DNA from 3 places in the Pedobacter sp. AC379 genome. Region 2 is predicted to be linked to each of the others. Evidence: riboswitches for the same ligand, from Rfam matches in the RefSeq annotation. Region 2 holds a riboswitch; each other region holds the start of a gene.
The links. Region 2 has a riboswitch for cobalamin ahead of metE (5-methyltetrahydropteroyltriglutamate--homocysteine S-methyltransferase). Riboswitches for the same ligand answer to the same signal wherever they lie in the genome.

Region 1 (8,304 bases), 3.3 Mb from region 2:
ATGGGAATCCTTTTAGCCCTGATAATGACAATGAACGGTCGCGCTATTTGGGAGAAATCTCAACAGAATTTGGTGGGGCAGTTGATCTTAAAATTTTAAAAAAATAAATAACACAATATATTATAATGAAACAATTAAACTTTAAACAGCTTCTGATCGGGGCATTAATTTTAACCACAGGTTTATACGCTTGTAAAAAGGACACTGTAGAAAACATACAAATAGATCCGGTTGCAGGTAAATACGACAATGGCTTTTTTGTAATTGGGGAAGGATCTTACGGACAAAACGCAGGCGCAGTAAGCTTTTACCGTTACGGTGATGATACCCTTAACATTAGGGCATACGAGAAGGAAAACCCGGGTAAGCTGTTATCAAATGCAGCCAAAACGAGTACATTGCAGTTTGCATCGGTAATAAACGGAAGCATTTATTTAATGTGCAAGGTGAATGGCCCAATTGTAAAAATAAACGAATACACTTTAAAAGAAGAGGCCAGATATGTACAGGAAGCCAGTAACTGGAGAAGCATTATAAAGGTTGATGGAAACAGGGGATTGGTAAGTGCCAATGATGGTGTTTACCAGATTGATTTAAATACATTGGCAGTACAAAATAAACTGACTTCTGTTGGTGCTGTAAATACCGGTGATATGTGGAAAAAAGGCGATTATGTGTATCTTTTACAGAGCAATGGTGCAAAAATTGTATCCGCTAATAATTATTCACTGGTAAAAAGTTTCTCTAATATTAACCGTGGGTTTGCACAAACACCAAATGGCAAAGTTTGGGCTTCTACAGGTAGCAGGTTAATCGCTATAGATAATAACCTTGATACTACAGGAGTGGCTTTACCAGTGTCTATAGGAACCTTTGGGCTGGATGCACCAACACGCATTACCGCTTCAACAAAAGAAAATGCGGTTTTCTACCATTCAGGAAAGGCTATTTATAAATACGTTGATGGTGATAAAACATCGTTATCGCAACCGTTTATCAATATTACTGAAGATCCTTTTATGGTTTACGGAGCGATCCGTTACGATAGAAATAAAGATTATATCGTAATTAATGGAATCCAAAATTATGGCGCAGCCGCTACCGTAAACTACTTACTGATTTACAATGCCTCTACAGGTGCGTTGGTAAAAAGAATTAAATATGGTGGTGATGGCGTTACTACCGATTTTACAAAGATATTTTTTAATGATTTGGCTATCTTCCACTAAAAAATTATAATGCCTCAATCTTAAAGGTCTGCAAAATCATCATTGCAGGCCTTTTTTATGATGCTGGATTTTAATACTGCAAGCCCTCCTATATAAACCCGATAGTAGCGGCAGCTTCCGATTTTTTTCATCGGAGCTACAGTATCCTAAGAGATTTAAATGCCAACAAAGCTAGTCCATGTTTTTTACGCTTTGCTCTATACTTTTTTTACTACATTTGCGCTGCTTTTGGTTTCCGGCATTACACCCGGAATTAAAAGGGAATACAGTGTAAATCTGTAACTGTCCCGCAGCTGTAAGCTCTATAACGTTTTTCAATCTATAAGTCACTGTTTCGGTATCCGTTACGGGAAGACAGAAAACCGGGAGTAAGTCAGAAGACCTGCCTTTAGCGTTTAATTTCATAGCTTTCGGGGATTGAAGCTAGGATTGAGGTACTTAACGTTTTTCGTATTTTCATTTCCTTTTCTAATCTGTTGGCTGTGGGCAAAACCACAATCAAATGAACAAACAAACAATGCTAACTGTAGCCGGTTTAGGCTTTGCACAGTTAATGATTAGCCAGGTGGCTAATGCGCAAACTCAAGATAGTTTGCAACTTAAAGATGTTGTAATTTCTGCAACTAAAAACGATCAGAAACAATCTCAAACAGGTAAAGTTGTTACCATTATCAGTCGCGAGGTATTGGAACGCAGCAATGGTAAATCATTGCCGGAACTAATTAGCGAACAAGCCGGAATTATTGTTGCGGGTGCAAGCAGCAATCCAGGTTTAAACAAATCAGTATTTTTCAGGGGTGCAGGAAGTGCTTATGCTGTAGTGTTAATTGATGGTATTGTACAAAACGATCCATCAGGCAACGGAGGCGCTTTCGATTTAAGGTTGATTTCCATCGATCAGATTGACCATATCGAAATTTTAAGAGGTGGCCAATCTACCATTTATGGTTCTGATGCTGTTGCAGGTGTAATCAATATCATTACAAAAAAAGCTGGTCCGAAAGGAAATACCATTTACGGCGTAGCCAGTGCTGGCAGTTACGAAACTTATAAAGGAACAATTGGTTTAAACGGTGGTGTTGACGGATTTACTTATAACATCAACTATACCCACGCAAAAACAGATGGAATTTCTGAAGCGGCAACACCTGCAACAAGTAATGCTGCATTTGATAAAGACGGTTTTAAAACCGATGCCTTAAACGCAAATTTTGGAATTAAATTAGATAACCATTTTTCCGTAAATCCTTTTGTACGTTATTATTATGGCGATTATAAGTTTGATGGTGGTGCATTTACCGATGCAAACAACTATTCTATCCTTAAAAACTTTGCCGCAGGTACAAATGCAAAGTACAAATTTGCTACAGGTAAAGTAACATTAAATTATAGTTTTGAGAGTACAAGAAACGATGCACATAGTCAGTTTTCGAGCCTTAATGAGGGAAGGGTATCATTGCTGGATTTATTTTATAACCAAAAAATAAACAATAAACTCGATTTATTAGTAGGGATTGATAATCGCGTGATGAAATTATCATCAGCAGCAAACAAGCCCGAAACTAATATTTTTGCCGCATACGGATCATTATTTTTACATGATTTAAGTGTTTTTAATCTTGAAATTGGCGGACGTTACAATAAACACAAACAATATGGCGAAAACTATACCTACTCAATTACCCCAAGCATTAATATTATTAAAGAGATAAAATTATTCGGAACAGTTTCAACTGCATTTAAAGTGCCTACACTAAATATGCTTTTTGGTCAGTTTGGAGCCAACCTTGATTTAAAGCCGGAGAAATCACAAAATTACGAGGCAGGAGTTAACTTTAGTTTTGCTGATGATCAGTTTAGCTTGCGCCTGGCAGGTTACAAACGCGATTTAACGGATGCAATTCTTTATGCTTTTCCAAATGGATACATCAATCAGGTGAGTCAGAAAACCAAAGGTTTTGAAGTAGAACCAGCAACTAAATTTAGTGTATTTACAATTAACGGTTATTACGCATATGTAGAAGGTAATGAGTTTAACTTTGTAGATAATGCTGTTGCCAACTATCTTTTCCGCAGACCAAAGCATACTTTTGGTATCACTGCAGGGGCACAAGCCACCAGCAACTTATTTGTGAGTGCCAACTTCCGTTATTTTGGTAAACGTAAAGATGGAAATTTTGTAACCTATACCGTTGATGATTTAGCGGGTTACAAGCTATTTAATGCTTACGCAGAATATGCATTGGCTAAAAAACGAGTGAAGTTATTTTTTGATGCGAAGAACATTCTTAACGAAAAATATAACGAAATTATTGGCTACAATAGTTTAGGTTTCAACTTTAATACCGGTGTAATTTTTAATATACACTAATAAGAATTAACTTTGCACTATAAATATTAACCAAAATAAAATGTCTCATTTAAAATTTAATCCACGCACCTTAATTTTGCTGTTGATGATATTGGCCATAACGGCATTCCGTTTATTGGTAACATTCAATTCAGATGAATTAAAATTTGCTAATTTCTCATCAATAGGAGCTGTAGCTTTATTTGGAGGAGCCTATTTTAAAGATAATTTAAAAGCATTTGCCTTTCCTTTATTAAGCTTATTCTTAAGTGATTTTATTTTATCGGCCACTATATTCAGCAAATACAGCAGTGGTTTTCTTTATGAAGGCTGGTATTGGACTTATCTTGCCTTTGCCTTAATGGTGTTGGTAGGTAGAACAATGTTAAAAAATGTTACTGTTGTAAATCTGCTGGCCTCAACCCTGGTTATTGTTTTTATCCACTGGATTGTAAGCGATATCGGTGTTTGGTATAACAATCCTGCATACACGCAAGATGTAGCTGGTTTTTGGGCATGTTTGGTAAAGGCAATTCCTTTCGAAATCAGATTCCTTGAAGGAACAGTTATTTATGGCGCATTGCTTTTCGGTGCTTTTGAAGTGCTAAAGGCAAAGTACCCGGTATTGAAATTACAAACACAAGAATTGTAGAAATATTCAATATTTGGTATAACTAAATATTAAAAAACAACATAGAAATCCTCTTTTGATTCGATTCAAAAGAGGATTTTTTTTAACTTAGAACTTTCGTCGCGCTCTTCTGAACAATCCGGATCAGCATTTTATAAAGACTATAGGTTTCTGATCCTGATGTTAAACAAAAACAGGATAACGCAAAAAAAATATTGATATGAAAGTTGTTTCCTTCTTACCGGCCGCTACAAAAATGATCTACGATATGGGTCTGCAGGAATATTTGCATGGCGTAACATTCGAATGCCCTAAAGAGGCTGCAGATCAGCCAAAGGTAGTACGTTGCATACTCGAAGGTAAAAACTATTCGAGTATCGAGATCGATCGGATATTTTCAGCTTCAAAAGCACAGGGTAAAAGCTTGTATTGGGTTGATGACGAATTACTGGAAAGCATTGCACCTGATGTGGTATTTACACAGGATATCTGCGAGGTATGTAATATTGATACCGTTTGTACAGAAACTGCAGTGATGAAGCTCAGTAAGCAGCCTACACTGGTACCATTATCACCTAACAACCTAAAAGATGTTTTCGAATGTGCCATAACCATTGCCAAAGCACTGGGGAAAGAAGAAGTAGCATTAAAATACCTTGCAGGCCTACAAACTAAAACCGATTACATATTAGACCAGCTTAGGGCCAACCGCGCACCTTTAAAAAGAATTATGCTGATGGAGTGGATTGAACCGATTTATAATTGCGGCCACTGGATTCCATTTCAGATTGCTGCAGCCGGTGGGGTAGATATGCTTTCCAATCCCGCAGGAGACTCTATCGTTACCCAATGGGATAAAGTAGTAAGATACAACCCGGAAGTTTTGGTAATTGCCCCTTGCGGTTTCGATCAGATCAGGAGTTTGGAAGAAGTGCAATTGTTGACTTCGAAAGCTGGCTGGGATAATCTTGAAGCTGTAAAAAACAAGCAGGTATACATTGCCGATTTTGATATGTTTACTCAACCGAGCATAGGTACATTGGTAGAAGGTATTGAAGCACTTGCATGCATGTTTCACCCCGAAATTTTTAAGGCGGACAAACACCTATCCAAAAAATTCATCAATTACAATCAATCAGTTAAAACACTAAAAATAGTGTAACCATATAAATTACAGCAATCACATTTATGAAATTAGTTGTTTTAACAGGAGCAGGGATCAGTGCCGAAAGTGGGTTAAAAACTTTTAGGGATGCTGATGGCCTTTGGGAAGGTTATAATGTATACGATGTGGCTACGCCAGAAGCCTGGGAAAGAAACCCAATACTCGTTCAGCAGTTTTATAATGAAAGAAGGAGTCAGGTTTTAGCGGCAATACCCAATCATGCACATTATCTGCTGGCTGAACTGGAAAAAGATTTTGATGTTGAAATTATTACTCAAAATATTGATGATTTGCACGAAAGGGCAGGTTCAACCAAAGTTACCCACCTTCATGGTGTAATTACCAAATCGCAATCCGATATCAAATCTGAATTAGTATATCCCATTGAGGGAGCTGAAATTAAAATGGGCGAACTGTGCGAACTTGGTTCGCAGCTAAGGCCCCATGTAGTTTGGTTTGGCGAAGCCGTTCCAATGATCGAAGTAGCAGCCAAACTTTGCAAACAGGCCGATATATTTGTAATTATAGGTACTTCATTGGCCGTTTATCCGGCAGCAGGCCTGATAGATTTTGTACCTTCTGTTATAGATAAATACATCATTGATCCGAAAACACCAGATGTAAAACGTTATAAAAACGTAATTAATATCGAAAAAAACGCAGTAGAAGGCGTTGCAGAACTAAAAGATATCTTATCAGATGCCAGGTAAAAAGATTTGCATTTTTAACTGGAGCGGAGGTAAAGACAGTACTTTGGCACTTCATTATGCCCTGCAAGATCCAACTATAGAAATCCGTTACCTCATTACAACGGTTACCGAAAAATACAACAGGGTTTCCATGCACGGTGTTAGAGAAGCCCTGCTGATTAAACAGGCTGAAAGCATAGGTATTCCGTTGTACCAGATCCGCTTGGGCGAAATGCCTGATATGGAAACCTATGATAGTACAATGAAGCATCACCTCACAAGGTTTAAAGAAGAAGGCATTACGCATTCCATTTTTGGTGATATTTTTCTGGAAGATTTACGTACATACCGTGAAAATAAATTGGCAGAAATAGGAATGACCGCAATTCTCCCTTTGTGGCAAAAAGATACCAAACAATTAATTGTAGAATTCTTAAACCTGAGCTATAAAACCATCATTGTTTGCACCCAGCAAAATCTCGAAAACTTTTGTGGAAAAGTAATCAGCCTAGATTTAATTAATCAATTGCCCGCCGAAATTGACCCCTGCGGAGAAAACGGAGAATTTCATACTTTTGCCTTTGAGGGACCAATTTTCAGGAATAAAATCGATTTTACAATAGGTGAGAAGGTATTTAGGACTTATAATACACCAGCAAAAAAAGAAGAAAATGAAGATTCACCATGCTCAACCACAGCACTTTCTGGCTTTTGGTATATCGACCTTGAGGAATAATTTTCCATTTCCAAAACATTTTGGCATCATTTTTTCTTTAGTACAAGTAATTAACTAAATCACACATCCAATTGAAACCTGTTTAGCGAGGTTAGGTAGCTGAACAAGTGTCATTTAAAAAATTAAAAGTTATGAAAAAGATATTGGTAGTAATCGCATTAAGTTCTTCAGTTTTATTTGCTTGTAACAACAAGGCAAAAGAAGAAGCTGCATTAAAGCAACAACAGGCCGAAAAGGAATTAGCAGTTAAAGCAGTAAAAGACAGTTTAAGGTTAGATAGCTTTAAAAAAGCAGAAGTAGCTAAAGTAGAACAAGAAAAAGAAGCTAAGCATCAGGCAGAATTAGCAGCAGCAAGAAGAGCAGGTGCAAATTCATCAAGATCTTATGCAAGTTCAGGTGGTAGCTCAAGTGCTGCATATGGTGGTACACAACCAACAGCTAAGAAAAAAGGATGGAGCGATGCAGCTAAAGGTGCTGTAATTGGTGGTGTTGGTGGTGCAGTTGGTGGTGCATTAATTGATAAGAAAAAAGGTAGAGGTGCTATTATAGGTGGATTAGTTGGAGCTGGTGGCGGTTATTTAATCGGTAGAGGTGAAGACAGAAAATCTGGTAGGGTACAACCTAAAAACTAATCTTTTTTAAAAGATATTAAAAGTCCTGATTTACATCAGGACTTTTTTTATGCCCAATAAAAAATGATTGATATATTTAAAGAAAAAAAAAGCATGACAGAAATCCCTACCATTGATAAAGGTCAGATCCAACACTTCGTAATGTTCTGGCTAAAACCTCAACTCACTAAAACTGAAATTGCAGATTTCGCCCATTTCTTCGAAAGTTTGAAACCAATTAAATACATTAAAACCATAAGTTACGGCTTGGCAGCCAATACACCTGTACGCCCGGTTACCGATAACTCATTTACCTATTCACTTACCATAACCTTTGCCAATATTGCAGATCATAATGCCTATCAGGAAGATAAAACACATTTAGACGCTGTAGAGAAGTTCTCTAAAAACTGGTATAGAGTGGTGGTGCACGATACTGTGCTTTCTTAATCTTTTAACCACAGATGCGCACAGATAAACACAGATTTATTTATGCGCATTTTTTGTATTATATAATTGACTTACAGATTTGTAAAACCATCAATAAATCCGTCATTTCAACCATAGATGAGAAATCTTTAAACTAAACTCAATTACCATTAAGAATAATATAATATCGACAAATCCGTCATTTCGACCGTAGCGGAGAAATCTTTAACTATACTAAAACTATTTATTCTAAATCACTATTTGAGAAAATTTTATTTCGATCGAATCGTCATTTAACCGTAGCGGAGAAATCATTTAATTGGCCTAAAATCTTTCAAAATTAGGTTGAAGACTGAAATACAAATAAAACTTACCATTCAAGTCCAAAATCCTCTAAACTTCCCATTTATTTGGCAAAAATGCATTAGAAAATTATATTCTGTTAGATAAAATAATGATCATTA
Region 2 (8,304 bases):
CTGCTGATGAAACATAAAAATCGCCATTTTCTGTGGAGCGGTAAACCTCAACTTTGTTTCTCAATAAATCATTTACTGCCGTGTAAGAATCATTCTGTGCCGCACTTAATACATAGCTTGATTCGTCGACTAATTTATTTTCAGGCTTTAATAATTGTCCGTAGGGATTTTTCTCAAACGGACCTGAGAAATCATCAAGAATCCGATCAAATTTCACATCCATTAAATACGCTAATGTCCATCCAGCAGCATCATATGGTGGAATTGGCGCACCGCCTTCGTATTTAAAATCGTTTGGATGATCTTGCGGTTCGAACATGTCCAAAACATGCGGACGGAAAGCCTGATCGGTTTTGACCACATAACTTCCGACAGGATAATTTTTTCCGGCAACACTAAAAGATGAGGTTGCTTTTTGCACCACAATACCCGTTCTGATCAATGCATTTAAAAACTTGATGGCTGTATTGAAATCAGGTTGATCTGCAGATAAAATATAACCATAAGGATCTCTGTTTAAAGGGGCTTTCATTACCGTATCAAAAGCTTTCATACTGATTTGCCTTCTTGCTCCAAAATCTGCATCTCCACCTGCAACGGAGGTGCCTTTTGCAGCATTGTTAATGGCTTCAATTTTCTTAGGAGAGAAAGACCAGGTATCTTTTTTACCACGCTCGATTGAGTTTCGGCCCATTTGGTAAATGTTGTATAATAATTCATCCCGATAACGCTGTGCGTAGCCTAAAACAGCATAATTTAAAGAAACTGAATAATCGATCGAATTTTTAAAATACCATTTTCTTGGCGTAATCGGGTTTGGTGAATCGCCACTAGGTAATAAACGCGATGGAACCAGGGGAATTTCAGATGGGGTAGGATTACCTATAATTTCTGTTAAAAGCCCAACCATATTGTGAAAATAAGTTGTGGTTCTTAACCCTCCATTGTACCAGGTAGAATAAACCGATCCTCCACGCTGGGTGTAGCCAGGTTTATTTTCTACATTCATTCTATTGTGCATGGCAGCACCCACAGCATCTAAACTGGTTAATATGGTTGGATCGAAAACATAATTGAATGGGTCGCGGTAGGGTGGGCCTGCCACAACTGTACCTGCCGGACCAGCCTGGTGGTGGTTATACATGATCTGCGGAATCCATTCTACAAAGAGCTGACGGCCGATATTCTGAGTTTCTTTGAGGTTTAACATAAAGAAATCGCGGTTATTATCATGTCCTGCATATTTTTCATACAGAACGGGCAATCCAGAAGTAGTTCTTTTTTTAGGATCTTTATCCCTCATGTACCAATTGCTCACCAACTCTTGCCCATCCGGGTTGGCATGCGTAAACAAAATAATCACATTATCCAGAATGCGTGTTGTTTCAGCATCATTCCTTGAAGCAAATTCGTAAATAGTCTGAATTAACTGATGCGCACCCACCACTTCATTTGCATGCAAACCACCATCTATCCATACCACGGCTTTACCTTCTTGTGCCAATGATTTTGCTTGCTCCGGCGTAATTTCGGCATGTGCCAGCTGTTGCGCAATTTCTTTATACCGATCTAATTTTTTTAGATTTTCCGGAGAGGAAACAATGAGCATATACTGGCTTCTGCCTTCTTCAGTTTTACCTATATCGACTAATTTGATGCGGTTGGAGTTTGCGGCAAGTTTTTTAAAATAAGTTTCTGTTTGAGTATAATTAGCGAGCTGATAATCATCGCCTATATCAAAACCAAAATGAGATTTTGGCGTGGGTACCTCCTGCGAAAACACAGCGAGGCCATTTACCATTAAAAAAGCTAAACAGAGCCCTTTAAAGTAGTTTTTTATCATAATAAGAAGTTTAGTTGGTAATCAAATATAATAGAGAAAAAGTGCTAAAAACAGCTTGCTGTAAATTTGTTACAAGTTTTAAATCCTAATCCATACATTTGCCTTGATGTAAGTTCTTAACTTTATTTTTCATCAACCGATACAGGTTCCCGGAAATACACCCGGGATTAATAGGGAATCGTGTGCAAATCACGAGCTGTCGCGCAACTGTAAATTCTGTCTATAAAAAAGACAACGGTTTTACCATTCATGCCACTGTGCCGTTTAACCGGTATGGGAAGGCGGTAAAATCGGGAATAAGTCAGGAGACCTGCCTATATTGAATTGACGGTGCTTTCGCGTTATAAAGTAATTGGTCAGGTCTGATTGTACACAATAAAATTAAATTTTATATGCTTGCTTTAAGCTTTTTGCTGATAGCGGGCAGGCTGTGCCGTAACCTTTCCTTTTTATTTATAAATAGAAACCCATTAAAATACTGATCTGAGCTTTTAAACGATTTATTTACTTAATCTTTAAAAGAGATGCTAACGCAAAATCTAGGCTATCCGCGAATAGGTAGTCAAAGGGAATTAAAGAAAATCTGCGAAAATTATTGGGCAGATAAAACTGGGTACAAAAACGTACTTCAGGTGGGCAAAAACATTCGCCACGAAAACTGGAAACTTCAAAAAGAAGCCGGAATTGATGTTATTCCATCGAACGACTTCTCTTTTTATGATCATGTGCTCGATCATTCCTTAACTTTTGGGTCGATTCCTAAAAGGTATAACGAGGTGATTCTGAAAAAAGGAAACGAAGAACTCGATCTTTATTTCGCCATGGCAAGGGGATATCAAAAAGAAGGCTTGGATGTGGTGGCAATGGAAATGACCAAATGGTTTGATACCAATTACCATTACATTGTACCTGAATTTTATAAAAACCAGCCATTTAAACTCTTCTCGACCAAAATTATTGATGAGTTTTATGAGGCAAAACAGCTGGGGATTACTACAAAGCCGGTTTTGATCGGCCCTGTTTCCTACCTTTTATTAGGTAAGGAAAAAGAAGCTGGTTTTGAAAAAATTGATCTTATTAAAAACCTCCTTCCGGTTTATATAGAAATTTTATCACGCTTAGATGCTTTAAATGCAGAATATGTTCAGTTTGATGAGCCTTTTTTAACGTTAGACCTTACTGAAAAAGACAAAAAGGCTTATGAATACGTTTATAAAGAGATCAGAAAAGCTTTTCCGCGGTTAAAAATTGTTTTGGCCACCTATTTTGAGGGCTTGGGCAATAATTTAGCTTTAACAACTTCATTACCTATAAATATCTTACACATCGATCTGGTACGTGCTGAAGATCAGTTAACGGATGTTTTAACTTCATTAAAAGAAGAAACCGTTCTTTCTTTAGGTTTGGTAGATGGAAGAAATATCTGGAAAAATGATTTCGAAAAATCTATTTCCATCATTAATCAAGCCATAGAAAAAAGAGGTTTGGATAAAATCTGGATTGCCCCATCTTGCTCTTTAATCCACTCACCGGTTGATTTAGACAATGAAACCAACGAAAAAAATTTATCGGCAAAAATTAAACAATGGTTAGCCTATGCGAAACAAAAAATTACAGAGGTTGCTACCTTAAAAAAACTGATTACCAACGAGAACCCTGCATCTACCCAACAAAAATTGGAGGAAAACAAAATTGCCATCAGTAACCGTAAAGTTTCTAAAATCATCCACAATCCTGAAGTTAAACAACGTGTTTTAGGATTAAAAGAGCAGGATGCTGAACGCTTAAGTCCATTTTCTGCTAGAAAAATTAAACAGCAGGAACTTAATTTACCAAGTTATGCCACTACAACCATCGGCTCATTTCCGCAAACAGCCGAAGTACGGAGCTGGAGAGCCAAACTTAAAAACGGAACTTTTACGGTTGATGAATATGATAATTTGATCGCTCTGGAAACCGAAAAAGCGGTAAAATGGCAGGAAGAAATAGACCTTGATGTACTGGTACATGGCGAATTTGAGCGCAATGATATGGTTGAATACTTCGGTGAGCAACTTGATGGCTTTGCTTTTTCTAAAAACGGCTGGGTACAAAGTTATGGTTCACGCTGTGTAAAACCGCCAATTATTTTTGGTGATGTTTCCCGACCTGAACCGATGACGGTAAAGTGGACCGCTTATGCTCAGTCACTTACCTCAAAGTACATGAAAGGTATGTTAACTGGCCCGGTAACGATTTTACAATGGTCGTTTGTGCGTAACGATCAGCCACGATCAGAAACTTGTACACAAATTGCCCTTGCTATCCGCGATGAAGTTTGCGACCTTGAAAATGCTGGTATAAAAATTATTCAGATTGATGAGCCAGCCATTAGGGAAGGTTTACCCTTACGCAAAGCAGATTGGCAAACCTACCTGAACTGGGCAGTTAAAGCCTTTAAAATTTCGGCTAGTGGCGTTAAAGATGCTACTCAGATCCATACACATATGTGTTACTCGGAATTTAACGATATTATCCTAAACATAGCCGATATGGATGCCGATGTTATTACCATCGAAACCTCACGTTCACAAATGGAATTATTGGATGCTTTTGCCGATTTTAAATATCCAAACGAAATTGGTCCGGGTGTTTACGATATTCACTCTCCAAGGGTTCCGAAAAGGGAAGAAATGGTTCAGTTACTCAAAAAAGCAAAGGCTGTTATTCCATCAGAACAGTTATGGGTAAACCCTGATTGTGGCTTAAAAACCCGGGGTTGGGACGAAACTAAAAAAGCCTTAATAGAAATGGTTGATGCTGCTAAAGAAATGCGTAAAGCCGAAGAAGTTTTGGCTGCAGATCTTCAGGCGAATTAATCAAATTTGGCCACGGAAACACAGAAAACACGCGTTTTTATATTTCTGTTTTCTATGGCCAAGCTATACTTTGACAACTTTCTTTATTAGAAAGTTGTCAAAGCTTTTTTCAGCCCCTATATTTATCCCATGACTCTAGAAGAAAGAATAGAAAACTCTAAAACCAGTATTTTTAAAGCCGTTTTTCCTAATACAACCAATCATTACGATACCCTTTTCGGAGGTACTGCCATGCACCTGATGGATGAGGTAGCTTTTATCACTGCAACGCGTTTCAGCCGCCAAATTATGGTTACGGTAAGCAGCGACAGAATAGATTTTAAAAAACCAATTCCTGCGGGCACCATTGTAGAGCTTATTGGCAAGGTAAATCATGTAGGAAACACCAGTTTAAAAGTTAATGTAGAGATTTATATTGAGCAAATGTATGCCGAGGGAAGAGAATTGGCGGTACATGGCGATTTTACTTTTGTAGCCATCGATGAAAATAAAAAGCCTGTTCAGGTAATTAAATAATCTAAAAAGATGTAAAAATCATCCATTCTTAATTTTTAGCTTTGATTATGGAACATCAACATTCAGTAGAAGAGCTAAAAAATATTGCAAAACAATTAAGTTGCCCTGAAAGTGAGCATGGCATTAAAACAGGGGAGATGATGCATGCCAATAACATCGGAATGACTAATGCTGCAATTAATGCATTACAGCTAAAAAGCAATGAAACCGTTTTAGAAATTGGTCATGGTAATGGCGGTCATATCGCTCAATTATTATTAAAAGCAGAAAATATAACGTATTACGGAGCCGATATTTCGGAAACGATGATTGCTGAGGCCGAAAAGATCAACCAGCATTATATTACAAATGGAAAAGTTCATTTTCAGTTAAGCGATGGCGTTACGCTGCCATTTGAAAATTATATGTTCGATAAAGTTTTTACTGTTAATACGATCTATTTTTGGCCTGATGCGAGCAAATACCTGAACGAAATTAAGCGTGTATTAAAGCCTAAAGGGACTTTAACTATATGTTTTGCGGATAAAACCTTTATGCAAAACCTTCCTTTTACCCCTTATGGATTTACACTATATGAGGTAAAAACCGTAATAGACTTATTAGAGAATGCAGGTTTTACAATTAAAGATTCTATTAAAAAGTTAGAACAGGTTCAAAGTAAAACATCCGGCCAGGTAGAAAGGGAATATTACGTAGTAATGGCTAAAGCATAAGAAACAAATAATAGTAACGAGGATTAGCGAGAATAGCGATTGTATCGCTAATAAAAAAAACCTACATTTTAAATGTGAATCTCATTCATTATCGTTAAAAACGAGGACGATAGATAAACCTTTAATACAAAATTAAATACAAATAAGCGTAAACAACTGGAGCAGCCAGTAACAAGCCGTCAAAACGATCCAACAAACCACCATGCCCTGGTAATAACCCTCCGCTATCTTTTGTATCCAAGCTGCGTTTGAGCATCGATTCCACAAGATCACCCAAAGTACCGAAACTGGCAATTAACACGGCCATGCCAGCCCAAACCCAGGCAGGATTTTCTGTAAACCAAAACGATAAAGCAAAAGCAACCAAAACGCTGGTAAACATGCCTCCAAAAAAGCCTTCCCAGCTTTTCTTTGGCGAATGGCGCTCAAACAGTTTGCTTTTACCGTATTTTACACCAAAAAGATAAGCCCCTGTATCATTTGCCCAAAGCATTAATAAAAATGCAAGTGGAAAATGAAAATTATATTCATTCCAATCTTTTAAAAACCCTAAAGCATGGAAAAAGCAAAATGGAATGGTTACATAAACAAAGCCCACAAAAGTGTAAGAGATATTGGCAAAAGGAATTTTATTCTTTTTATAAAGTTCTGTAATAAATACAGAGAAAATTAAAGGTATACACAGCAGCAAATATTTAACATCATATTTAAGGTAATGTAAGCCTGCAGCCATTAAAAATATCAGGAAACCGGCTACTAAACCAATGTTACGGTGTGGCCTGATCCCCGAATTTTTGATCAGTTTATAAAACTCGAATAAGGATAAAACACTTAAAACAAGATAGAAAATAGAAAATGTATAACTCCCTAAAAAAATAGAGCCAAGCATTACAATGGTAAAAAAGAAAGCGGTTATTGCCCTGGTTTTCATTTAAGATAGGAGGTAAAAGGTGTAGGGGATAAGGTCATGTTTTTACTAATCAATTTCGTTTTCAACGATATATTCTATGGCTTTATCAAAATCGACCTTACTTACTAAAACATTTATTTCGCCAATATTATATGCCGAGAGCTGTTTATTCATTGTTACCGCGGGGATGCCAGCCTCTGTTAACCCCTGTTTTAATACCTCTGCCGCAAAGGCATCGCTGGTGGTATATACTTTAACCCAATTTTCGCTCACGTGTTGCGCTATCTTTAAAAAATTTGAACAAAGCTATGGTAATTATTGCACTAATTAAATAGCCATACCACGGAAAACCGATTGGTTGGTCAGCTTTATCTAAAGGCATATGGTGTTTCTGCATGTAAAAAGCTGCACAAACTGCGTAAGCATTATTTATAAAGTGGGCTAAAATGGCATACCAGATACTTCCACTATAATAATATAAATAACCAAAGCCTGCACCTAAAAGCATACGCGGTACAAAACCATAAAACTGAACATGAATGGCACTAAAAATAATTGCAGTACTCCAGATTGCAACATGATGATTGCCAAGCATTTTTTGTAGCGAACCCTGAAGTCCGGCCCTAAAAAAAAGTTCTTCGCCAATTGCCGGCAATGCGGCAATCATGATTAAATTGACTACAAAATCCCAATTACTCCTTACCGTTATCAGCTGAATCGTCATTTTCATCGCTTGCTGCTCCTTCATTTTCATCCAATTTTCGAGTCCTTTCAAAAACTCTGGCAACACCATTTTCTGATTCAGTACAGCTGTCCATTCCATAACAGGCATACTCACAATCATGATAATAAAAACCAATATCAATAGGAGAAAAGAGGGTTTATTAAAACCATAAAAAGTACTTGGCTTTCGCCCTTCTGTATAGGCTAAAACGATAGGAGGTAATATAAACATCCCGGTAGAACTAAAAATCTGAATGATTTTTAATGCTGTAATAAACTTAGGGTCACCATTTAAAATCATCCCAAATTCACCAAATACGGAGGTGCCGTATACCATTGCAATTACAATAAAGCCTAATACTGTGCAGATTACCGCTCCTGCAGCCCAGTAAAGGCAAAGTAAAAATATCTGTAAAAGTGGGTGGCTTTCCTTTCGGATGGGTGTTACAAAATTCATTATTTGTACCTTTGTATGTTTTATTAATCGTTGAAGATAGAAAATGTCTGTTAAGATAGGAAATATAGATTTAGGTGAGTTCCCGTTACTGTTGGCTCCAATGGAGGATGTAAGTGATCCGCCTTTCCGTTATGTATGCAAAAAAAACGGGGCAGATATGATGTATACCGAATTTATTTCTTCGGAAGGTTTAATCCGTGATGCAGCTAAAAGCATTCAAAAACTTGATATTTTCGAATACGAAAGACCAATCGGGATTCAGATTTTTGGTGGTGATATTGAAC
Region 3 (8,304 bases), 3.3 Mb from region 2:
AAATAATTTTTCATTACCAATAAACACAGATTAACACAGATCTTTTCTGGTGATTAATCTGTGTTTTTTTTGCTTTCGTTAATTAGATTCTGAAACAAATTTAGGAGTATGATACCGGTAACAAATTTGTCCAGCTGAATTCATTTTACTGACTTTCTCAAGCAAGGCCCTGAAATAAATTCAGTGTGACGACCAGCTTAAAAAAATAAAATCGTATTTTTGCGCTTCATTAATTACAGCACAGTTTGAAGTTTCCAAATTTTAAAGATCTTATTCTTTTCGAAGACAACGATTTCATAGTTATCAATAAACCTCCTTTTTTAGCCTCACTTGATGAGCGTGGCGGATCTGGAGAAACCAATGTATTACGCCTTGCTAAACAGTATAGCGATGATGCACAGGTTTGTCACCGTTTAGATAAAGAAACATCAGGAGCTTTAATTGTTGCAAAAAACCCAGAAGGTTACCGCCACGCTTCCATGCAGTTTGAAAGGAGAAAGGTAAATAAAACCTATCATGCCGTCGTTGATGGACATGTAATTTTTGATCAGCTTACGGTTGATTTACCAATCTTAAACGATGGAAATAAAAATGTAACCATCGATCGGGCTGAAGGCAAGAGGGCCGAAACCATTTTTGATTCGTTAAAATACTACAAACATTATACTTTGGTAGAGTGTAGACCAATAACTGGCCGGATGCACCAAATCCGCATCCACCTGGCCACACAAAGGGCTGCTATTGTGGGTGATGACATGTATAAAGGGAAACCCGTTTTTCTTTCTTCAATTAAGAGGGGCTATAAATTAGCCAAAGGCGAAGAGGAGCAACCCATCATGAAACGTTTTGCCTTACATGCCAGACACCTGGTTTTTAAGGGATTAAATGATCAGGATATTGTAATTGATGCACCATACCCAAAAGATTTTGCTACACTAATAAAGCTGTTAGATAAATTTGATGCATAAAACAAGCCTTTAAATTGGCTCTTTTCGTTGTTTTTGTTACTTTTGGCTTATTCGCTATCTATTAAAAAACAATAGAATGTACATTAGATTTGTAAATTACCTTGATCAGATTAACCTATACCGAAAATCTAAAATATCAAACCGTAATTTCTTAATTATCTTAGCTGTAATTGTTGGGATTTTAGCTGGCCTCGCAGCCGCCGCATTAAAAAGTTTAACCCATCATATCGAAGAATTTCTTCAATCAGATTGGCACTGGAAATATAAATACTACCTGTATTTTATTTTTCCGATGATCGGTATTTTCTTAACCGTACTTTACATTAAATATTTTATTCGCAAATCAAAGTTCGAAACGGGTTTAACACCTTTGCTTTATGCAATTTCAAAAAAATCGAGCAAGGTAGAAGCACACAATATTTATTCGCAGATTATTACCGCAGCCATAACAGTAGGCTTTGGTGGCTCAACAGGCTTGGAAGCTCCAATTGTTACCAGCGGGTCGGCAATTGGTTCTAATTTAGCACGTTTATTGGGGTTATCTTACCGGGAAATTACCATGTTGGTGGCCTGTGGTGCTGCTGCAGGTATAGCAGGGGCTTTTAATAGTCCTGTTGCGGGAATTGTTTTTGCTATTGAAATTCTATTGCCTGAATTTACCATCCCTGCATTTATTCCTTTATTGCTTTCAGCAGCAACCGCAGCTGTGGTGGCAAGGTTATTTTATACTCAACAACTTTTCTTTTTGGTTACAGAAGGGTGGAAGGTAAATGCATTATTTTATTATGTAATACTCGCTTGTTTTATTGGCTTATTCTCTATCTATTTTACAAAAGCCAATTACGCTGTTAAAGGGTTATTTTATAAAATTAAACATCCTTATACCAAAGTTGTGGTGGGCGGTTTAATGCTTGGGGCATTGGTATTCCTCTTTCCAACGCTATATGGCGAAGGCTACATTACCATTAAAGGTTTATTAAAGGGTGATTATCAAACGGTTATAAACAACAGTATCTTTGCTGATTACAATAACATCCCGGCATTGGTTGTGTTATTTACGGTGGTAACCATTTTTATGAAATCGATAGCCACCCTGGTAACTTTAGGTGCAGGGGGTAATGGTGGTACGTTTGCACCAAGTTTAATTATGGGCGGCTTAATCGGATTTATTTTCGCTTATATTGTTAATTTATCGGGCCTGGCACAATTAAATGTCTCTAACTTTATCGTTGCTGGTATGGCGGCTGCATTAGGCTCAATTATGCATGCGCCTTTAACGGGCATTTTTCTTATTGCAGAAATTACGGGTGGCTATATATTAATGGTTCCATTAATGATTACCACAGCAATTTCTTATGCGATTAACCGCAGCTCGCAAAAACATTCTATTTATACTAAAGCATTGGCAGATAAGGGCGAGCTCTTATCACACGAGGATAAAGATACTACAGTTTTGAACCAAATGAAATTAAGGTATCTGATTGAGAAAAGTTATCCTCAGTTACAGATGAACGATTTGATTTCGATTAAGATGAATGAAATTCTGCAGTCGCATAAAAACATTTGTGCAGTAACTGATGAGTTGGGCGACTTTAAAGGTGTAATTTATATCGAAGAGTTATTTAACGAGATGATTAACCACCCTGATAAAGCGCATTTAATGGCTTCGCAATTGGTTCAGCCGGCACCAAATACCATTAATGAAAATGATGACCTGAAAATGGTTCTTGAAAAAATGGAACAAAATAATGTTTGGATTTTGCCAGTGTTAAATGTGCAAAACCAATATTTAGGTTTTGTATCTAAAACAGCAATTTTTAACAAATACCGCGCATTGCTGATGAGACAGAATGATTACATGGGCTAATTGTGATCCATAAATAGAGGAGAAATGTCATTAATAAAAGAAGTCAAGTTTTAAAAACTTGACTTCTTTACTGTAGTTCTATTCCAATCTTTTTAAGCTCAATTTTTCAATTTGCTATATAAATGAATTATTTAAATATTCGTTTCATCTAATATTTATAAAAGAAGTCAAGTTTTAAAAACTTGACTTCTTTGCTGTAGTTCAATTCCAATCTTTTTAAGCTCAATTTTTCAATTTGCTATATAGATGAATTATTTAAATATTTATTTCATCTAATCTTTAAAAAAAAGAAGTCAAGTTTTAAAAACTTGACTTCTTTGCTATAGTTCTATTCCAATCTTTTTAAGCCAAACTTTTCGATTTTGCTATATAGATGAATTATTTAAATAGTTATTCCATCTAATCATTATAAAAGAAGTCAAGTTTTAAAAACTTGACTTCTTTGCTGTAGTTCTGTTCCAATCTTATTATATTCTTACTCAGCTCTTTTTAAGCCAAATTTTTCAATTTTGCTGTATAAATGACTTCTTTGAATATCAATTTCATCAGCAGTTTTTGATACGTTCCAGTTATTTTTTTCCAATTTAAATTTTATAAACTCACGTTCAGCGTGATCTTTATAATCCTGGAAGTTATTAAATGAATCGAAAGAAGAAGCTAGGGCTGAACCGCCCGCACCTGCAATTTGAGCACTGCTTGCCGCGCCAATATTTGTTCCACCGCCTGGGTTGGCAAATGCCCGAACATCGTTTTCTGTAATTACTTTATCACTCAAAATAATTAAACGCTCAATCATGTTGTGCAACTCACGTACATTACCTGTCCATGGTAAAGCCTGCAAAGCTGCCATACCACCTTCGTTTATCTTTTTAACAGGCATACCGTAATCACTGCAAATGCTTTCTAAAAAGTTTTGTGCAATAACAGGAATATCATCGGTACGTTCTGTTAAATGTGGCACATGGATATTAATTACATTCAACCTGTGGTACAAATCCATACGGAAATTACCATCTTCGATTTCTTTTAACAGATCTTTATTGGTTGCCGCTAAAACACGTACGTTAACTTCTATTTCCTTTTCGCCACCAACACGCGAAATTTTGTGTTCCTGCAAAGCACGCAAAACCTTTGCCTGTGCAGATAGGCTCATGTCACCAATCTCATCTAAAAATAATGTACCACCGTTGGCCAGTTCAAATTTACCGATACGCTGCTTTACAGCAGAGGTAAATGAACCTTTTTCGTGGCCAAATAATTCACTTTCAATTAATTCTGAAGGAATAGCAGCACAATTTACTTCAATTAGAGGACTATCAGCACGGTTGGATTTTTCGTGTAGCCAACGTGCAACCAGTTCTTTACCACTACCATTTGCCCCGGTAATTAATACCCTGGCTTCGGTTGGTGCAACACGTTCAATAGTTTCTTTAATTTTAGAAATACTATCCGATTCACCTAATATTTCGCGGGTTTTACTCGCTTTGCGTTTTAATACTTTGGTTTCGGTAACTAAGTTTCCACGGTCTAAACCATTACGAACAGTAATTAATAAACGGTTTAAATCTGGTGGTTTGGAAATAAAATCAAAAGCTCCTTTTTTACTGGCCTCAATGGCAGTTTCTACTGTTCCATGCCCGGATATCATAATAAAAGGGAGATCGGGTTTAATGATCTGTGCCTGCTCGAGCACTTCCATACCGTCCATTTTATTCATCTTGATATCGCAAAGTACCAGATCGAAATTCCCTTTTTTAATCATTTCGAGTCCATCGATACCGTTATCAGTATCTTCAACATCGTAATTTTCGTACTCCAAAATTTCGCGTAAGGTACTCCTTATCGCACGCTCATCGTCAATTATTAATAATTTAGCCATTAGAGATGTATTCTATATTTCAGATGCGAATATATTATTTTTTAATTAATGTATAGTTTTTTATACAATTATAGGCTATAAACCCTAAAACACCTTAAAGGTTTTAATAAGTGTAATCCATTTTGAATTTAGTTAAATCAGGTTTAAACTTTTTATTTCTTTTTAATTCAAGATCATAAATTGTTCGTCCTAAATTCTTCATAAACGGAAAGCACACGGTATCATATTCGTACTTATTATCGTTATAAATACCGTCTTCATTACTTTGAACCACGGCTGTAAGGAAATATTCAATTCCGTTTTTAAAATCGACGAAGTAAGCATTATCTATAATGAAACCGTAACTGTCGCCATATTTATTAAAAATTCTAATATCAGCATCAGGTTTAACCTGCGCTCTTCCGTAATACAGCATTTTAGCATAAGTTGGCCAAAATTCTTTAGCATCATATTTAGGGAAATCGCTTTCTGTTGGATATTTACTCATATAAGTATAAATGAGTTTATAATCTTCTGCGGTAAGTTTAAATCTTTCTTTAGTTGGAAAAGCTTCCGGAAAAATCAATTTTTGCATTAATTTTTGCTGGTCGTTAATGGCGAAAGCATTTTTGCCTGCTAAACTAAAAGGTTTATTAACCAGTTTATCTGTACTGTCCAGGTAACCCGTACCCATAACCAAATTATTTAGTTTAAGTTCATATTCTTTAGGGTCGTATTGCGCAGGCTGATTGTACACCAATTGCTGCCCGTTATAAAATTTAATTGGGTTGGTATGCTTAGCCGATTCTCCTGCATCGCCAATGGCCAAACGGTTAAGAATACGGCTATCGTTAAATCCATTTGCTTTGAGTTTTTCGTTAATTTCGGCACGGCCAATAAATTCGAATAACCGGTTAAAGGCATCATTATCACTGGTAAGCAAAATCTTTTTAATATAATGCGCTATTGAGGGAAGTTTGTTTTTCGCACTCGTATCTGCTAAAACCTTTGTTTGATTTTTATAGCCGCTATCCGTAATCATTGTACTGTTAAGCGTTAGTCCTGTACTTTTCAATCGGTTCACTTTTTCTAAAGCGAAAATTACAGCGGCGAGTTTAACGGTACTGGCGGGATAAAAGTAATGGTGCGGATTTAAATTGTAGCTAAAGGTTTTAAACGTAGCAGTATTCTTTACATCGCGGTTAATCTGGGTATATAATACCTGGATCTGGTTATGATCTGGATGTTGAAGAATGGCAGAAAATAGTTCTGGTTTGCTTTCCATTAACTTTTTCAGAAAAACGGTATCGGTTTTTTGTGCCATAGTGTTCAAGCTGAATAACGAAAATATTAGGGTTAAAATCCTGCTCATGTATGTAAATTTTGATTCCTAATTTAGGTTTTTCTGTTAATAGCACCATTTTCCATCATGCATTTTACATTATAACCCGTTCTAATTGACGATAACTTGGATGTTGTATATCTTACCCTATTTTCAATATTCATCGCAATTAAACAACAAAATTTCTGCTATCCGCTCTTTTTACTACATTTGCGCTGCTTTTGGTTTCCGGCCTTACAACCGGAATTAAAAGGGAATACAGTGTAAATCTGTAACTGTCCCGCAGCTGTAAGCTCCTTAACGGATTTCCAATCAATTTGCCACTGTTCTGATACCTCGGGATGGGAAGGCAGGAAAGCCGGGAGTAAGTCAGAAGACCTGCCTTAGCAATATATTTCATAGCTTTCGGGGATTGAAGCTAAGGAGTGAGGTACTTACGGTTTTCGTATTTTCATTTCTTTTCCATCTGTTGGCTGTGGGTTAAACTCACAATCAAAATGACACAAAAACATTCTGCCTATGCGGGCACAATGCTGTTTTTTCTATGTTCTTCCATTTTATGGACAGGATTTTTATGGCCTTTAAATACCTGGGCACAAACTGACAGTACAAAAAAAGCAACCCAGCTGAAAGAGGTTCAGATCAGGGAGTACCGATTAACGGAGCAAAGCAAATCGCCAACACCGCTTCAGATCTTATCATCCGAAGATCTGAAAAGAATTAACAGTTTATCCGTTGCTGATGCTATCCGTTACTTTTCGGGTGTACAATTAAAAGATTATGGTGGCATAGGTGGTTTGAAAACAGTAAATGTACGAAGCTTGGGCACTAACCATACCGCAGTTTTTTTAGATGGCATTCAGATTGGCAACGCCCAAAACGGACAGGTAGATTTGGGGAAATTCTCACTCAGTAATCTCGATGAAATTGCCTTATATAGCGGACAAAAGCCAGAATTGCTTATTCCGGCTAAGGGATATGCTTCTGCAAGTAGCATTTATTTAAAAACCAAAGCACCTGATTTTGAAGAAAACCAGCGCAAACAGGTTGAGCTAACTTTAAAAAGCGGTTCGTTTGGATTGATCAATCCTTCTTTAATTTACCGCTATAAGGTTAGCGAGAATTTAAGTGCAAGTATAAATACTGAATATATCCATGCTGATGGGAAATATAAATTCAGGTACACCAACGGAGTTTTTGATACCACTGCGGTAAGAAATAATGGCGATGTAGAACGTTTTCGGTTACAGGCTGCATTGTTTGGCAAATTTAAAAACGGAAAATGGCATGCGCAAGCGTATTCCTTTTTATCAGATAGGGGATTACCCGGTGCAATTGTATCCAATAGGTTTGAGTTTACGCAAAGAATATGGGACCGCGATTTCTTTATCCAGGGGAGTATGGAGAAAAAACTATCCGATGGATTCAGTATTCTTATAAATGGAAAATATGGTTACGTTTATCAGCGTTATTTAGACCCGGATTATGTAACCACCACTGGCTTTTTAGATAACCGATTTAAAGAGCAGGAAGCTTACTTATCTTTTTCGGGGAAATATAAAATCAATTCGGTTTGGGAAGCAGCTTATGCAGCTGATTATAGCTATCAAACTTTAGATGCCAATATTTACCGTTTTCCTTATCCAAACAGGAATACCTTTTTAAATGTGTTAAGCTCATCACTAACGTTAAAAAAGCTCACTATCCAGGCAAATGTATTGAGCACCACTGTAATTGAGAAGGTAAAATTATATTCTTCGGCGGGTAATAAGCAAGTTTTCAGTCCAACAGTTATGCTTTCGTGGAAGTTGTTAAATAATCAAGACATCAGAATAAGGGCATTTTATAAAGACATTTTCCGGATGCCTACTTTTAACGACTTGTTTTATACTTTCATTGGCAATACGCTTTTAAATCCTGAATACACCAAACAATATGATGTTGGCATAACATATTTTAAAAATTTTAATGATAAGCGAATAAAATTTATCGATTTCCAAACTGATGTTTACTACAACCGGATAAAAGATAAAATTGTGGCACAGCCGGGTGCAAACCTGTACCGCTGGATAATGTACAATATAGGTTTGGTAAACATCCATGGTTTGGAAATTAATGCCAAAACCGCATTTGAGCCTTGTACTGCATTACTGGTTAATATAGGGCTAAATTATACATATCAAAAGGCGGTTGATGTGACTTCAAAACAGGAGGAAACTTATCGAGATCAGATTCCTTACATCCCAAAAAACAGTGGTTCATTTTTAGC

Region 1: another riboswitch for cobalamin. It lies ahead of ACZZZW_RS16235 (TonB-dependent receptor plug domain-containing protein); the one in region 2 lies ahead of metE (5-methyltetrahydropteroyltriglutamate--homocysteine S-methyltransferase).
Region 3: another riboswitch for cobalamin. It lies ahead of ACZZZW_RS16215 (TonB-dependent receptor); the one in region 2 lies ahead of metE (5-methyltetrahydropteroyltriglutamate--homocysteine S-methyltransferase).

What each region holds. Positions count from the first base shown of each region.
Region 1 covers NZ_OZ409839.1:3,725,547-3,733,850, forward strand. The annotation lists gene ACZZZW_RS16225 (PKD domain-containing protein) at 1-107, shown strand, start outside; gene ACZZZW_RS16230 (DUF5074 domain-containing protein) at 126-1,229, shown strand; cobalamin riboswitch at 1,442-1,633, shown strand; gene ACZZZW_RS16235 (TonB-dependent receptor plug domain-containing protein) at 1,732-3,600, shown strand; gene ACZZZW_RS16240 (DUF6580 family putative transport protein) at 3,641-4,231, shown strand; gene ACZZZW_RS16245 (ABC transporter substrate-binding protein) at 4,431-5,372, shown strand; gene ACZZZW_RS16250 (SIR2 family NAD-dependent protein deacylase) at 5,399-6,085, shown strand; gene ACZZZW_RS16255 (Dph6-related ATP pyrophosphatase) at 6,075-6,800, shown strand; gene ACZZZW_RS16260 (YMGG-like glycine zipper-containing protein) at 6,932-7,432, shown strand; gene ACZZZW_RS16265 (Dabb family protein) at 7,496-7,861, shown strand.
Region 2 covers NZ_OZ409839.1:433,997-442,300, forward strand. The annotation lists gene ACZZZW_RS01885 (M14 family metallopeptidase) at 1-1,843, opposite strand, end outside; cobalamin riboswitch at 1,970-2,175, shown strand; gene metE (5-methyltetrahydropteroyltriglutamate--homocysteine S-methyltransferase) at 2,368-4,701, shown strand; gene ACZZZW_RS01895 (acyl-CoA thioesterase) at 4,831-5,217, shown strand; gene ACZZZW_RS01900 (class I SAM-dependent methyltransferase) at 5,265-5,930, shown strand; gene ACZZZW_RS01905 (phosphatidate cytidylyltransferase) at 6,052-6,861, opposite strand; gene ACZZZW_RS01910 (putative signal transducing protein) at 6,907-7,113, opposite strand; gene ACZZZW_RS01915 (CPBP family intramembrane glutamic endopeptidase) at 7,094-8,020, opposite strand; gene dusB (tRNA dihydrouridine synthase DusB) at 8,064-8,304, shown strand, end outside.
Region 3 covers NZ_OZ409839.1:3,714,985-3,723,288, forward strand. The annotation lists gene ACZZZW_RS16190 (response regulator transcription factor) at 1-2, shown strand, start outside; gene ACZZZW_RS16195 (RluA family pseudouridine synthase) at 246-968, shown strand; gene ACZZZW_RS16200 (chloride channel protein) at 1,045-2,835, shown strand; gene ACZZZW_RS16205 (sigma-54-dependent transcriptional regulator) at 3,311-4,714, opposite strand; gene ACZZZW_RS16210 (serine hydrolase) at 4,818-6,017, opposite strand; cobalamin riboswitch at 6,241-6,435, shown strand; gene ACZZZW_RS16215 (TonB-dependent receptor) at 6,533-8,304, shown strand, end outside.